2 linked regions of the Gluconacetobacter diazotrophicus PA1 5 genome follow. The protein of the gene in region 1 interacts with the protein of each later gene in a pairwise test. Links are inferred from orthologs where the notes say so. Each region holds a gene or a part of one and is shown on either strand. Other genes may lie near its edges. The genes, in order: tig and GDI_RS10425.

Region 1 (2,883 bases):
TCGGGGCGGGGCGCACGGTGCTGGCCGATGCCGGGGCCTTTGCCGTGGCGGCGGACCAGCCGGACCGGCTGCGGGGGGTGGCGGTGATCACCCCGCATGCCGGGGAATTCGCCCGCGTGTTCGGCCATCCCGGCGACGACAGGCCGGCGGCCGCGCGCGCCGCCGCCGCGCGAACCGGCGCGGTGGTGGTGCTGAAGGGCCCCGATACCGTGGTCGCCGCGCCGGACGGGCGGGTCGCGATCAATGCCCACGCGTCCTCGGCGCTGGCCACCGCCGGGTCGGGCGACACGTTGACCGGGGTGATCGCGGCATTGCTGGCGGCGGGGATGGAGCCGTGGCCGGCCGCCTGCGCCGGGGTGTGGATGCATGGCGAAGCCGGGATGCGGGCCGGCCCCTGGCCGCTGGCCGAACAGTTCGACCAGCATCTGGGCGCCGCGCGGGCGCGGGCGGTGGAACTGGGCGCGCGGCGCCCGGCCTATCGGCATTGTCGGCTTGCCGGATCGGGTCTCGTGCGCTAAAGCCGCGCCCTTGGAAGACCGGGCGTCGTTGCGGGCGTGGTGGAATTGGCAGACACGCCAGATTTAGGTTCTGGTGGCGCAAGTCGTGGGGGTTCAAGTCCCTCCGCCCGCACCAGCCCGGCCAGTCGCGCGCGGATGCCGGCCCGAAGGGCCCCGTGCGTTCTATGAAGTTCTGACCGAGAGGATGGCCTGGCAGATGCAGGTTACTGAAACGCTTTCCGCCGGCCTGAAGCGCGGATTTACCGTCACGGTGCCCGCCGGCGAACTGGAGAGCAAGCGGACCGCCCGCCTGAAGGAACTGGGGCAGTCCATGAACCTGCCGGGCTTCCGTCCCGGCAAGGTGCCCCTGAGCATCGTCAAGCAGCGCTACGGCGACGCCGTGCAGGGCGAGGTGCTGGAACAGGCGGTCAGCGACGCCACGCGCGCGCTGATGGACGAGCGTGGCCTGCGTCCGGCGATGCAGCCGCGCGTCGACCTGGTGGCGGGTGCCGAGCCGGGCGGCAAGGCCGACCTGGAATTCAAGGTCGAGGTCGAACTGCTGCCGGACATCGCGCAGCCCGACCTGTCCACCCTGTCGCTGACCCGCCTGAAGGCCACCCCGGACGCCGAGACGATCGACAAGGCGCTGAAGGACATCGCCAGCCGCCAGCGCGATTTCGAGACGATCGAGGACGTCCGTCCGGCCGCGCAGGGCGACGTCGTGGTCGTGGATTTCGTCGGCAAGGTCGATGGCGTGGCGTTCGAGGGCGGCACCGCCCAGGACGTCAATGTCGAACTCGGCGGCGCGGGCTTCATCCCCGGATTCGCCGAGCAGATCGAAGGCATGTCCCCGGGTGAGGAGAAGGTCATCACCGTGACCTTCCCGGCGGATTACTCGGCCGAGAACCTGGCGGGCAAGGAAGCGACCTTCGACATCACCGCCAAGGCGCTGAAGCGCCCGGTCGATGTCGAGATCGACGACGAGATGGCGAAGAAGATCGGATTCGAGGGGCTGGAACAGGTCCGCGAACTGATCACCAGGCAGGTCGAGCAGGAATACGAGCAGCTGTCGCGCCTGCGCATCAAGCGCGAGCTGCTGGACGCCCTGGCCGAGAAGACCGACTTCGAGGCCCCGCAGGGCATGGTCGAGGCCGAGTTCGCGCAGATCTGGCAGCGCGTCGAAGCCGACCGGAAGGCCGGCGAGCTGGACGAGGAAGACAAGGAAAAGGACGAGGACACCCTGCGCGCCGACTACCGCAAGATCGCGGAACGGCGGGTGAAGCTGGGCCTGCTGCTGGCCGAGATCGGCCGCGCCAACGCCATCACCGTCTCGCAGGACGAGATGCTGCAGGCCATCCGGGCCGAGGCCATGCGCTATCCCGGCCAGGAACAGCAGGTGTTCGAGTTCTTCCGCAAGAACCCGCAGGCCGCCGAGAGCCTCCGTGGCCCGATCTTCGAGAACAAGGTTGTCGACTATGTGATCGAGCTGGCGACGGTCGAGGACAAGGACGTCACCCCCGAGGAACTGGCCGAGATCCCGCCCGCCGACCTCTGAGCGGCGCGGGTCCTGGATGGAACGCCCCGGCGCGCAGCGCGCGCCGGGCGCGGAGGACCGCCCTTCGCCGGATTTATCGCCATGAAATGATGGCGGCGGGGTGGTATCCGCACGGTTTATCTCTATCTTATCCAGAATAACCGGGGAACGACCCGGCCACCGGCTTCGACCGGCGCCCATGGCGCCGTTCCCAGGCGGTGCGTCGGGTCTTCGCGTTTCAGGAACGGGAATGATACTATGAGGGATCGGGATCCCGTGGAGATTTTCAGCAGCGCCCTAGTGCCCATGGTGGTCGAGCAGACCTCGCGCGGGGAACGGGCCTTCGACATCTATTCCCGCCTGCTGCAGGAACGGATCATCTTCCTGACCGGGCCGGTCTACGATCAGGTGGCCGCCGTGGTGTCGGCGCAGCTCCTGTATCTGGAGAGCGTGAATCCGACCAAGGAAATCTCGTTCTACATCAACAGCCCGGGCGGCGTCGTGTCGGCCGGACTCGCGATCTACGACACGATGCAGTACATTCGCAGCCCGGTCAGCACCGTGTGCATCGGCCAGGCGGCATCCATGGGCTCGCTGCTGCTGGCCGGCGGCGAGAAGGGGCGGCGCTTCGCCCTGCCGAACGCACGGGTCATGGTGCATCAGCCCTCGGGCGGCGCGCAGGGGCAGGCCAGCGACATCGAAATCCAGGCGCGCGAGATCCTGACGATCCGCCAGCGCCTGAACGAGATCTACGAGACCCATACCGGCCAGACGCTCGAGGATATCGAGCGCAGGCTGGAACGCGACAGCTACATGTCGGCCGAAGAGGCCCAGGCCTTTGGCATCGTGGAC
Region 2 (8,510 bases), 900 kb from region 1 along the record:
CTATACGCGCTTCATCCTGGACCGGGGGCAGGCGGGCGACCTTCTGGACCTGATGGTGACGCTGGCGCCCTGCCTGATCGGCTATGGCGAAATCGGCGTCCGGCTGGTGGCCGATCCGCACACCAGGCGGGACGGCAATCCCTACTGGCCATGGATCGCGCTTTACGGCGGTGAGAAATTCATCGGCCTGGTCGACGCCGGTATCGACACGCTGGAGGCATTGAGCCTGCGCTACGGCGCCGATGCGCGTTATCCGATGCTGCTGTCGGAATTCCGGACCGCCGTGAAGCTGGAGGCCGCGTTCTGGCACGCTGGCCGTTCGGGCGCGCTCTGAAATTCAGGATCTGACGGCGTCGGCGCTGTTGCCTGCCGGTGGCGGAACACCACGCGGTGGCTGAGCGTGAAGTTGGCGAACAGCCCGGTCAGCGATCCGGCGGCCAGGGCCAGGAACGGAATGGTCCGGCACAGCGGAACCGTCAGGAACAGCGTGAAGACCATGCCGCGATTCAGGACGAAACCCAGCGAATTGGCCATCAGGAACCGGGCCCACTGGACCAGCGGGTGGTCGGCATGGACGACGTGGCGGAACGTCCAGTGGCGGTTCAGCAGCCAGTTCATCGTGGCGGCCACGAAATAGGCCAGGATCGTCGCCCCCGTCAGGCCCAGCAGCGCGCGAAAGCCATAGACGGTGGCGGTATCCCACATCAGGCCGAACGTGCCCACCACGCCGAATTTCACGAACGGCATCAGCCGGGCACGCAGATCGGCCAGCCAGCGCGACGAGGCTTGACGCGGAGAAGGCGAGGAGGACACGGGATCGAGCATGTTCCATACGTCTAGAGCAGATCGTGACGAGGCGGAATGGAATAAAAAAAGGGATGCCCGAAGGCATCCCTCTTCTTTTTGAACCGCATCAGTAATGCGGCGGAGATCAGTGCAGGATGATCTCGACGCGACGGTTCTGCGGCTCGCGGGTGTTCGGACCCGTCGGGACCAGCGGATGCTGCTCGCCATAGCCGTGGATGTCGATCGCGCCGGTCGGCACGCCGTCACGGATCAGTTCAGCCTTCACGCTCTGAGCGCGACGGATGGACAGGCCCATGTTGTACTTCTCACCACGCGGGCCGGGGTGGGCCGCGGAGTTGTCGGTGTAGCCGTTGACTTCGATACGCGTCGTCTGGACGTGGGTCGAGGCCTGGGCGGCTTCGGCCACGATCTCACGCGCGCGGGCCGTCAGGTCCGAACGATCCCAGTCGAAGAACACCAGGTAGGTGCGGGCCGGGGTCGGCGCGGGCGGCACGACAACCGGAGCCGGCGGCGGCGGCGGCGGCGCGGTGTTGAACGCGTAGCGCAGTCCCAGGATGAACTGATGGTTGAAGCGGTTGTCGAAGAACGCGTGGCCGACGCTCTTGCCCACACCGTTGGTGTAGGAGGTCATGGTGAATGGACCGTCCGAGAACGCCTGGCCAACCATGCGGTACTGCGCCGTCAGCTGCAGGCCGGGCATGTTCGGGATGTCGTAGGCCGCACCGACGATGCCCTGATAGGCGAAGCCGCCGTTCGTGCCGCCCAGACGGCTGACATTGCCGTTCGAATACCGGGTCGTGGTCGGGCTGACGTTCTGCCACAGGTAGCCGGCACCGACACCGACGAACGGCGTGACGGGGACGTCGATCCCGAACTGCTTCAGGTCGATGTCATACAGCACGTTCAGCATGCCGCCGTACGACTGATCGTGACCACTGGTGACGCCGGTCGCGGCGGTCGGGGCGCGGTGGTTGATCTCGGAATAGTTGTAAAGGCCCTCGGCCTCGAGACGCAGGCCGTTACCAAAGCCCCAGCCAACAGCGCCGAAGCCGGTGAAGCCGGCGTCATGGCGATACTGCGACGAGCTCTTCGTAAGCATCGAAGCATTGGCGGGATCGTTGGAGAAATGACCGTGCTGGTTCTGGACCAGGTTGTAGCCGCCACCCAGGTCGACATAGGGGCCGGTAATGATGGTTGCGTTAGCAGCAACCGGTGCAGCCGCCATCAGTGTGGTGGCGAGTAATGCCGTGCGGAGACGCATTATTTTCGTCCTCTTGATCATCCGTTCGAGTAACCGTCAAACCATAGACGGTCGGCCTCAGCGTGATGCTTAACCCCCTATAGATCTTCCGGTTCCGGCTTAGGAACCCATCTCGTAGGCAGAGCAGGCATTACCGTTGTGCACCGTGTTGAAAAGGCAACAGTTTGTTTCGGGTGGATTACGTGTTGGTTGGGTACGTTTCGCCGAAGATATTATCGGGTGGGCGGCGGATCGGCGGTGGTCGACCGCGGGCAGGCCACGCCGGTGTGCGGTAATCGCGACATATGTGGTCCCGCCGCCACAGAGAAGCCGCAATCAGGAAGGCGGCCTGTTCAGGCCGCGCATCCTTCCGCCAAAAGAATATCGCGGACCACCGCGTCCGGGACGTCGCGGCAGGTGAAGGCCTGCCCGATCCCGCGCACCAGGACGAAGGACAGGCGTCCGTCGCGCATTTTCTTGTCCCGCTGCATATGCGCGATCAACCGGTCGGCCGAGAACGTTTCGCCAACGTCGCTGATCCGCGCCGGCATGCCCAGCCGCTCCAGATGGGCGGTGACGCGGTTCAGGTCGGTGCGGTCGCAGAACCCCATCCGGACCGACGCCAGGAACGCCAGGCGCAGGCCGATCGACACGGCCTCGCCATGCAGCAGGCGGCCGTCATAGCCCAGTTCGGCCTCCAGCGCGTGGCCGAACGTATGGCCCAGGTTGAGTAGTGCGCGGCCGTCCGATTTCTTTTCTTCCCGCTCGTCGTCGCCGACGACATGGGCCTTGAACGCGCAGGCCTGGCGGACGGCCTCGGCCCGGATATCGGCGTCACCGTCCAGTACGGCCTGGCCGTTGGCTTCGCACCATTCGAACAGGGCGGCATCGCCGATCAGGCCGGATTTGACGATCTCGGCATAGCCGGCGCGGACCTCGCGCGCCGGCAGGCTGGCCAGCGTCGTGGTATCCACCAGCACCGCCAGCGGCTGATGGAAGGCGCCCAGCAGGTTCTTGCCGAACGGGGTGTTGATCCCCGTCTTGCCGCCCACCGACGAATCGACCTGCGACAGCAGCGTCGTCGGGATCTGCACGAAGGGCAGGCCGCGCAGGGTGGTGGCGGCGGCAAATCCCGCCAGGTCGCCCACCACGCCGCCGCCCAGGGCGATCACCGTGGTGCCGCGCTCGACCCCCATGTCCAGCAGCGCGTTGGTCACGCGCTCGTATTCGGCCATTGTCTTCGACCCTTCCCCGGGCGGGACGACGATCGTTTCCGCCCGGATCGCGCCCTCGGCCAGCCCGGCCAGCAGGCGCGGCAGGTGCAGCGTCGCGACGGTCGAATCGGTCACGACCACCACACGCTTTTGCGGCAGGACCGGGGCCAGCAGGATTCCGGCATGGCGCAGCAGGTCCTCGCCGATGGTCACGTCGTAGCGCCAGCGTTCCAGGATCACGGGGACGAGTCGCGGCGGCTTCGCCAGGGTCAGGGCGCTGATGACGGTGGCGGCACTCTGGTCCACGCTTTCTTCTCCACAATCCACGGTGATGTTCGCTTCGGCATAGACCGGATGCCGGATTTCCATCAGGGCCGCCAGGATGTCGCGCGGGTTGCCCTCGTTCAGCAGGGGCCGGTGGGTCCGCCCCTGGACGCGGCGCACCAGCACCGGCAGCGGGCACCGCAGCCAGACCGAGGTCGCGCGGTCGCGGATGACCGCGCGGGTCACCGGGTCCATGAACGCGCCGCCGCCCGTCGCCAGCACCAGCGGGTGGCCGCTCAGGATGCGGCGGATGACGCGGTGCTCGCCCTTGCGGAATTCGGCCTCGCCATACCGGCGGAACAGGTCGGCGATGGAACATCCGGCCGCGCGCTCGATTTCCACGTCGGCATCGACGAAGGGCATGCCCAGCCGTGCCGCGATCCGCCGGCCGATCGTCGTCTTGCCCGCCCCCATCAGCCCGACCAGCACGACGCTGCGCTCGTGCGGTCCCGGGGCGCGCGGGCCCGGCCTGTCGGGCCTGTCGGCGGCAACCAGGGCATCGAGGTCGAACGCCAGGAACGGGGCGTCGCGCCCCCCGGCGGGGGACAGGTCGGTACTCTCGGGGGCTGGCGGTTCGATCGGACGTGACATGATCGCAAACCTAACATACAGCAGAGGCACCAAGCCATGACGGTTCGCGAACGGTCCTGCCCGCTCGCGCCGCCGCGTGGCGTCATCGCGTCGGGGTTGGGTTATGCAGCGTATCCTGTTGGCTCTTGCGGGTATCGTGGTCCTGGCCGCCGCGGGGGGATTCGTCTCGCTGGGGGCCTTCCCGCCGCCGGCTCCGACCCTGCCGGTGCACAAGGACCTGCCGTCGGATCGTTTCGCCCATCCCTGAGCCGGGGATCGTGAGCGCGCAGGCCGAGGCGTTCCTCGAAATGCTGGCGGCCGAACGGGGTGCCGCCGCGAACACGCTGAAGGCCTATGGCCGGGACCTGGACGATTTCGCCGCCCACGCCCGGCAGGCGGGCCGGTCGCTCCATGACGCCGATTCCGCCCTGCTGCGCGATTACATGGGCAGCCTGGCTCGTGCCGGACTGTCGCCGCGGACCCAGGCGCGGCGCCTGTCCTGCCTGAAGCAGTTTCACCTGTTCCTGGCGCGCGAGGGCGTGCGGCAGGACAATCCGGCCGAACTGCTGGACACGCCGCGCCTGCCCGCGACGCTGCCCCGCTTCCTGACCGAGGACGAGGTCGATGCCCTGCTGGCCGCCTGCGTTCCCCCGCCCGATGGCGGCGCGGCGCGGCGGTGGCTGGTGGCCCGCGCCGCGCTGGAAATGCTGTATGCGTCCGGCCTGCGGATATCCGAACTGCTGGCGCTGCCCCGGCGCGGCCTGGGCCGTGACGCGCAGATGCTGATGGTACGCGGCAAGGGCGGGCGCGAGCGACTCGTGCCCCTGTCGGCGGCGGCCCGGGCGGCGGCCGAGGCGCTGATCGCCCATGACGGGCCCCGCCGCAGCCCATACCTGTTTCCCGGCCGCGCGCCGGACCGGCCGCTGACGCGGCAGGGGTTCGACCGCATCCTGCACGACGTCGCGCTACGCGCCGGGCTGGACCCGGCCCGGCTGTCCCCGCACGTACTGCGTCATTCCTTCGCCACGCACATGCTGGCCCGGGGGGCCGACCTGCGGGCGCTGCAGGTCCTGCTGGGCCATGCCGACATCGCCACGACCCAGATCTATACCCACGTCCTGGCCGAACGGCTGCGCCAGGCGGTCGAGGCCTATCACCCGCTGGCGCGTGGCGGGGACGGAGAAACCCGCTGAAAACCGTCCCGGTTGTGGTTTCGCTGCGGAATAGACTTGGCAGGATTCGTGGCTGTGCTATCCGCACCGCATGCGCCAGTTTCTAGATTTCGAAAAGTCGGTCGCCGAGCTTGAGAACAAGATCGACGAGCTTCGCAAGATGTCCGAGCCCGATGGCATCAATCTTGCCGAAGAAATCGCCCGCCTGACGGACAAGTCCGAAAAGCAGCTTCGCGCGGCCTATGCCAAGCTGAGCCCGTGGCAGAAGGTCCAGGTCGCCCGCCATGCCCAGCGTCCGCACGCCGCGGACTACATCGGCACGCTGATCCAGGATTTCACGCCCCTGGCCGGCGACCGGCTGTTCGGCGAGGACAAGGCGGTGATCGGCGGCATAGGCCGGTTCCAGAATCAGCCGGTGGTGGTGATCGGGACCGAGCGCGGTTCGGAACTGGAAAGCCGGCTGGCGCATAATTTCGGCATGGCGCGGCCCGAGGGCTATCGCAAGGCGCAGCGCCTGATGGAACTGGCGGGCCGCTTCGGCATGCCGATCCTGACCTTCATCGACACGTCGGGCGCGTGGCCCGGCATCGATGCCGAGGCACGCGGCCAGGCCGAGGCGATCGCGCGGTCCATCGACACCTGCCTGTCGGCGCCGGTGCCGGTGATCGCCACCGTGATCGGCGAGGGCGGGTCCGGCGGCGCCATCGCCCTGGGCGCGGGCGACCGGGTGATGATGCTGGAACACGCGATCTATTCGGTGATCTCGCCCGAAGCCTGCGCGTCGATCCTGTGGCGCGACCCCAAGCAGGCGACCAGCGCGGCCGAGGCGCTGAAGCTGACGGCGCAGGACCTGCTGCAACTGAAGCTGATCGACCGGATCATCCCCGAGCCGGTGGGGGGCGCCCAGCGCGACCCAGAAAGCACCATTCGCTCGGTTGGCGATTCGATCGCGGCCGAACTGCCCGACCTGCTGTCGCTCAGCGCCCCCATGCTGGTCGCGCAGCGGCGGGAAAAATTCCTCGCCATGGGCCGCGACAGCCTGAGCTGAACGGGCCCTTTACGGCGGTTCGCCCTCCGCTGGGGTGAAGCCCAGCCGTTCGATCAGTTCGCGCACGCGGTCCGCCGCGTGGCAGACGGCGGCGGCGTCCAGCCCCTTGCTGACCAGGGCCACGCCCCGCCGCCCGTCGGGCCGGCGGAACGGATAGGACCCGATATCGACGCTGGGGTGACGATCCTGGATGTCCGCCAGTCCTTCGGCCAGCGCGCCCTCGTACAACCCCAGCGCGTACCAGCTTCGCGACGTGACGGGCGTGCCGTGGCGCAGGGTCGGGGCCAGTTCCTCGAACATCGCCTGCATGATGCGTGGAACGCCCGCCATCACATGGACATTGCCGATGCTGAACCCCGGGGCGACCGAAACCGGATTGGCGATCGGCGTCGCCCCTTCCGGCAGCGTTGCCATGCGCTGGCGGGCGGCGTTGAATTCACCCGGGGGAAAATGCGCTTCCAGCAGGCGGAACGAATCGGGATGGACCGACCACGGCACGCCGAACGCCTCGGCAATGCAGGGGGCGGTGATGTCGTCATGGGTGGGGCCGATTCCGCCCGTGGTGAAAATATGATCGAAGCGCGCCCGCACGTCGCAGACCGTGCCGACGATGACCGCGCGCTGGTCGGGAATGACCCGAACTTCCGCCAATGTGATGCCCAGTTCGGTCAGGCGCCGCGCGATATATTGCACGTTCACATCCTGGGTCCGGCCTGACAGGATTTCATTGCCGATGACCAGGATGCAGGCAGTCGGGTTCATGAACGTGCTCCCGGTTTGCAGTATGATGCCAATATGAACCGTACCGCCCGGCAGGGCCAGAGAGGAGGAACGCGATGATGATGGGACCAATCTGCGGCGCGCCGCGATGCGTCTGGGATCTGCGGGCCACGCTGGGCGAGGGGCCCGTCTGGTCCGAGGGCGAGCAGGCACTGTATTTCGTCGATATCGTCGGCCGGGCGATCCATCGCTACCGGCCGGAAAGCGGCGAGACGATGACGTGGCTTGCCCCGAATCGCCCCGGCTTCCTGGTGCCGTCGAACGACGGGACCTTCCTGTGCGGCCTGAAGGACGGGCTGCACCGGTTCGACCCCGCCAGCGGACATTTCAGCCTGGACACGCTGGTGGAACCGGAATTGCCGGACAACCGCATCAATGACGGGCATGTGGACCGGTTCGGGCGCCTGTGGTTCGGCACGATGCACGACGCCGAAACCGATCCGACCGGATCGCTCTATTCCGTCAGCCAGGACCAGGGACGGTTGCACGTCCATCGCGAGGACGAGGGATATATCGTCAGCAACGGCCCCGCGCTGTCGCCCGACGGGCGGACGCTGTACCACAATCACTCGCCCGCCCGCACCGTCTATGCTTTCGATGTCGGGTCGGGCGGTGTGCTGTCGAATCGCCGGGTCTTCGCGACGCTGCAGGATGGCTACCCGGACGGGATCGCGGTGGACAGCGCGGGCTTCCTGTGGATCGGGGTGTGGGGCCGCGGGCGGATCGAGCGCCTGGCCCCCGATGGCACGCCGGTCGATCCCATTCCGCTTCCCGCCCGCAACGTCACCAAGGTCGCGTTCGGCGGGGCCGACTACCGCACCGTGTTCGTCACCACGGCGCGCAAGGGCCTGTCGCCCGAGCAACTGGACGCGGAGCCCCTGACCGGCGGACTGTTCTCGTTCGGCACCAGCATTCCCGGACAGAAACAGGCGGTGTTCCCGCTCGACCGGTCGATCGTGCTGTAAACTTAAAGAAGGTCCCGCAGCAGGGGGATCAGCGGCAGGTCGGCCTCGGGCATCGGATAGTGCGACAGGTCGTCGGCCCGGACCCAGGCCAGGGTCTGGCCCTCGCGCGGGTGGGGGACGTTCTTCCATCGCCGGCAGACATAGACGGGCATCAGCAGGTGGAAATGCCCGTAATCGTGCGACACGAATGTATAGGGGGCCAGGCACGACCGGGCGACGTCCAGCCCCAGTTCCTCGTCCAGCTCGCGGATCAGCGCCGCTTCGGGCGTTTCCCCGGTTTCGACCTTGCCGCCGGGGAATTCCCACAGGCCGGCCATCGGCTTGCCCTCGGGCCGGCGGGCCAGCAGGATTCGCCCGTCCGTATCGACCAGCGCCACGGCGGCCACCAGG

The links.
Region 2: the proteins of tig (region 1) and GDI_RS10425 interact in binary tests that used the Escherichia coli proteins (3 or more experiments, as listed by UniProt). The link is inferred for Gluconacetobacter diazotrophicus PA1 5 from one-to-one orthologs.

Annotation. Positions count from the first base shown.
Region 1 is NC_010125.1:3,136,814-3,139,696, reverse strand. It holds tig (trigger factor), read left to right. Parts: upstream 1-714; coding sequence 715-2,052; downstream 2,053-2,883. Other genes in the region: GDI_RS14415 (ATP-dependent Clp protease proteolytic subunit), read left to right, coding at 2,290-2,883; GDI_RS14430 (bifunctional ADP-dependent NAD(P)H-hydrate dehydratase/NAD(P)H-hydrate epimerase), read left to right, coding at 1-518. UniProt on the Escherichia coli protein: Involved in protein export. Acts as a chaperone by maintaining the newly synthesized secretory and non-secretory proteins in an open conformation.
Region 2 is NC_010125.1:2,229,346-2,237,855, reverse strand. Bases 1-2,846 are described here. They hold GDI_RS10425 (OmpA family protein), read right to left. Parts: upstream 2,069-2,846; coding sequence 932-2,068; downstream 1-931. Other genes in these bases: aroB (3-dehydroquinate synthase), read right to left, coding at 2,401-2,846; GDI_RS10430 (GtrA family protein), read right to left, coding at 250-825; GDI_RS10435 (TenA family protein), read left to right, coding at 1-334. Outside these bases: more of aroB, read right to left, coding at 2,847-4,176; GDI_RS20045 (hypothetical protein), read left to right, coding at 4,280-4,423; GDI_RS10415 (tyrosine recombinase), read left to right, coding at 4,431-5,348; GDI_RS10410 (acetyl-CoA carboxylase carboxyltransferase subunit alpha), read left to right, coding at 5,419-6,375; GDI_RS10405 (competence/damage-inducible protein A), read right to left, coding at 6,385-7,137; GDI_RS10400 (SMP-30/gluconolactonase/LRE family protein), read left to right, coding at 7,212-8,120; GDI_RS10395 (bifunctional GNAT family N-acetyltransferase/(deoxy)nucleoside triphosphate pyrophosphohydrolase), read right to left, coding at 8,123-8,510.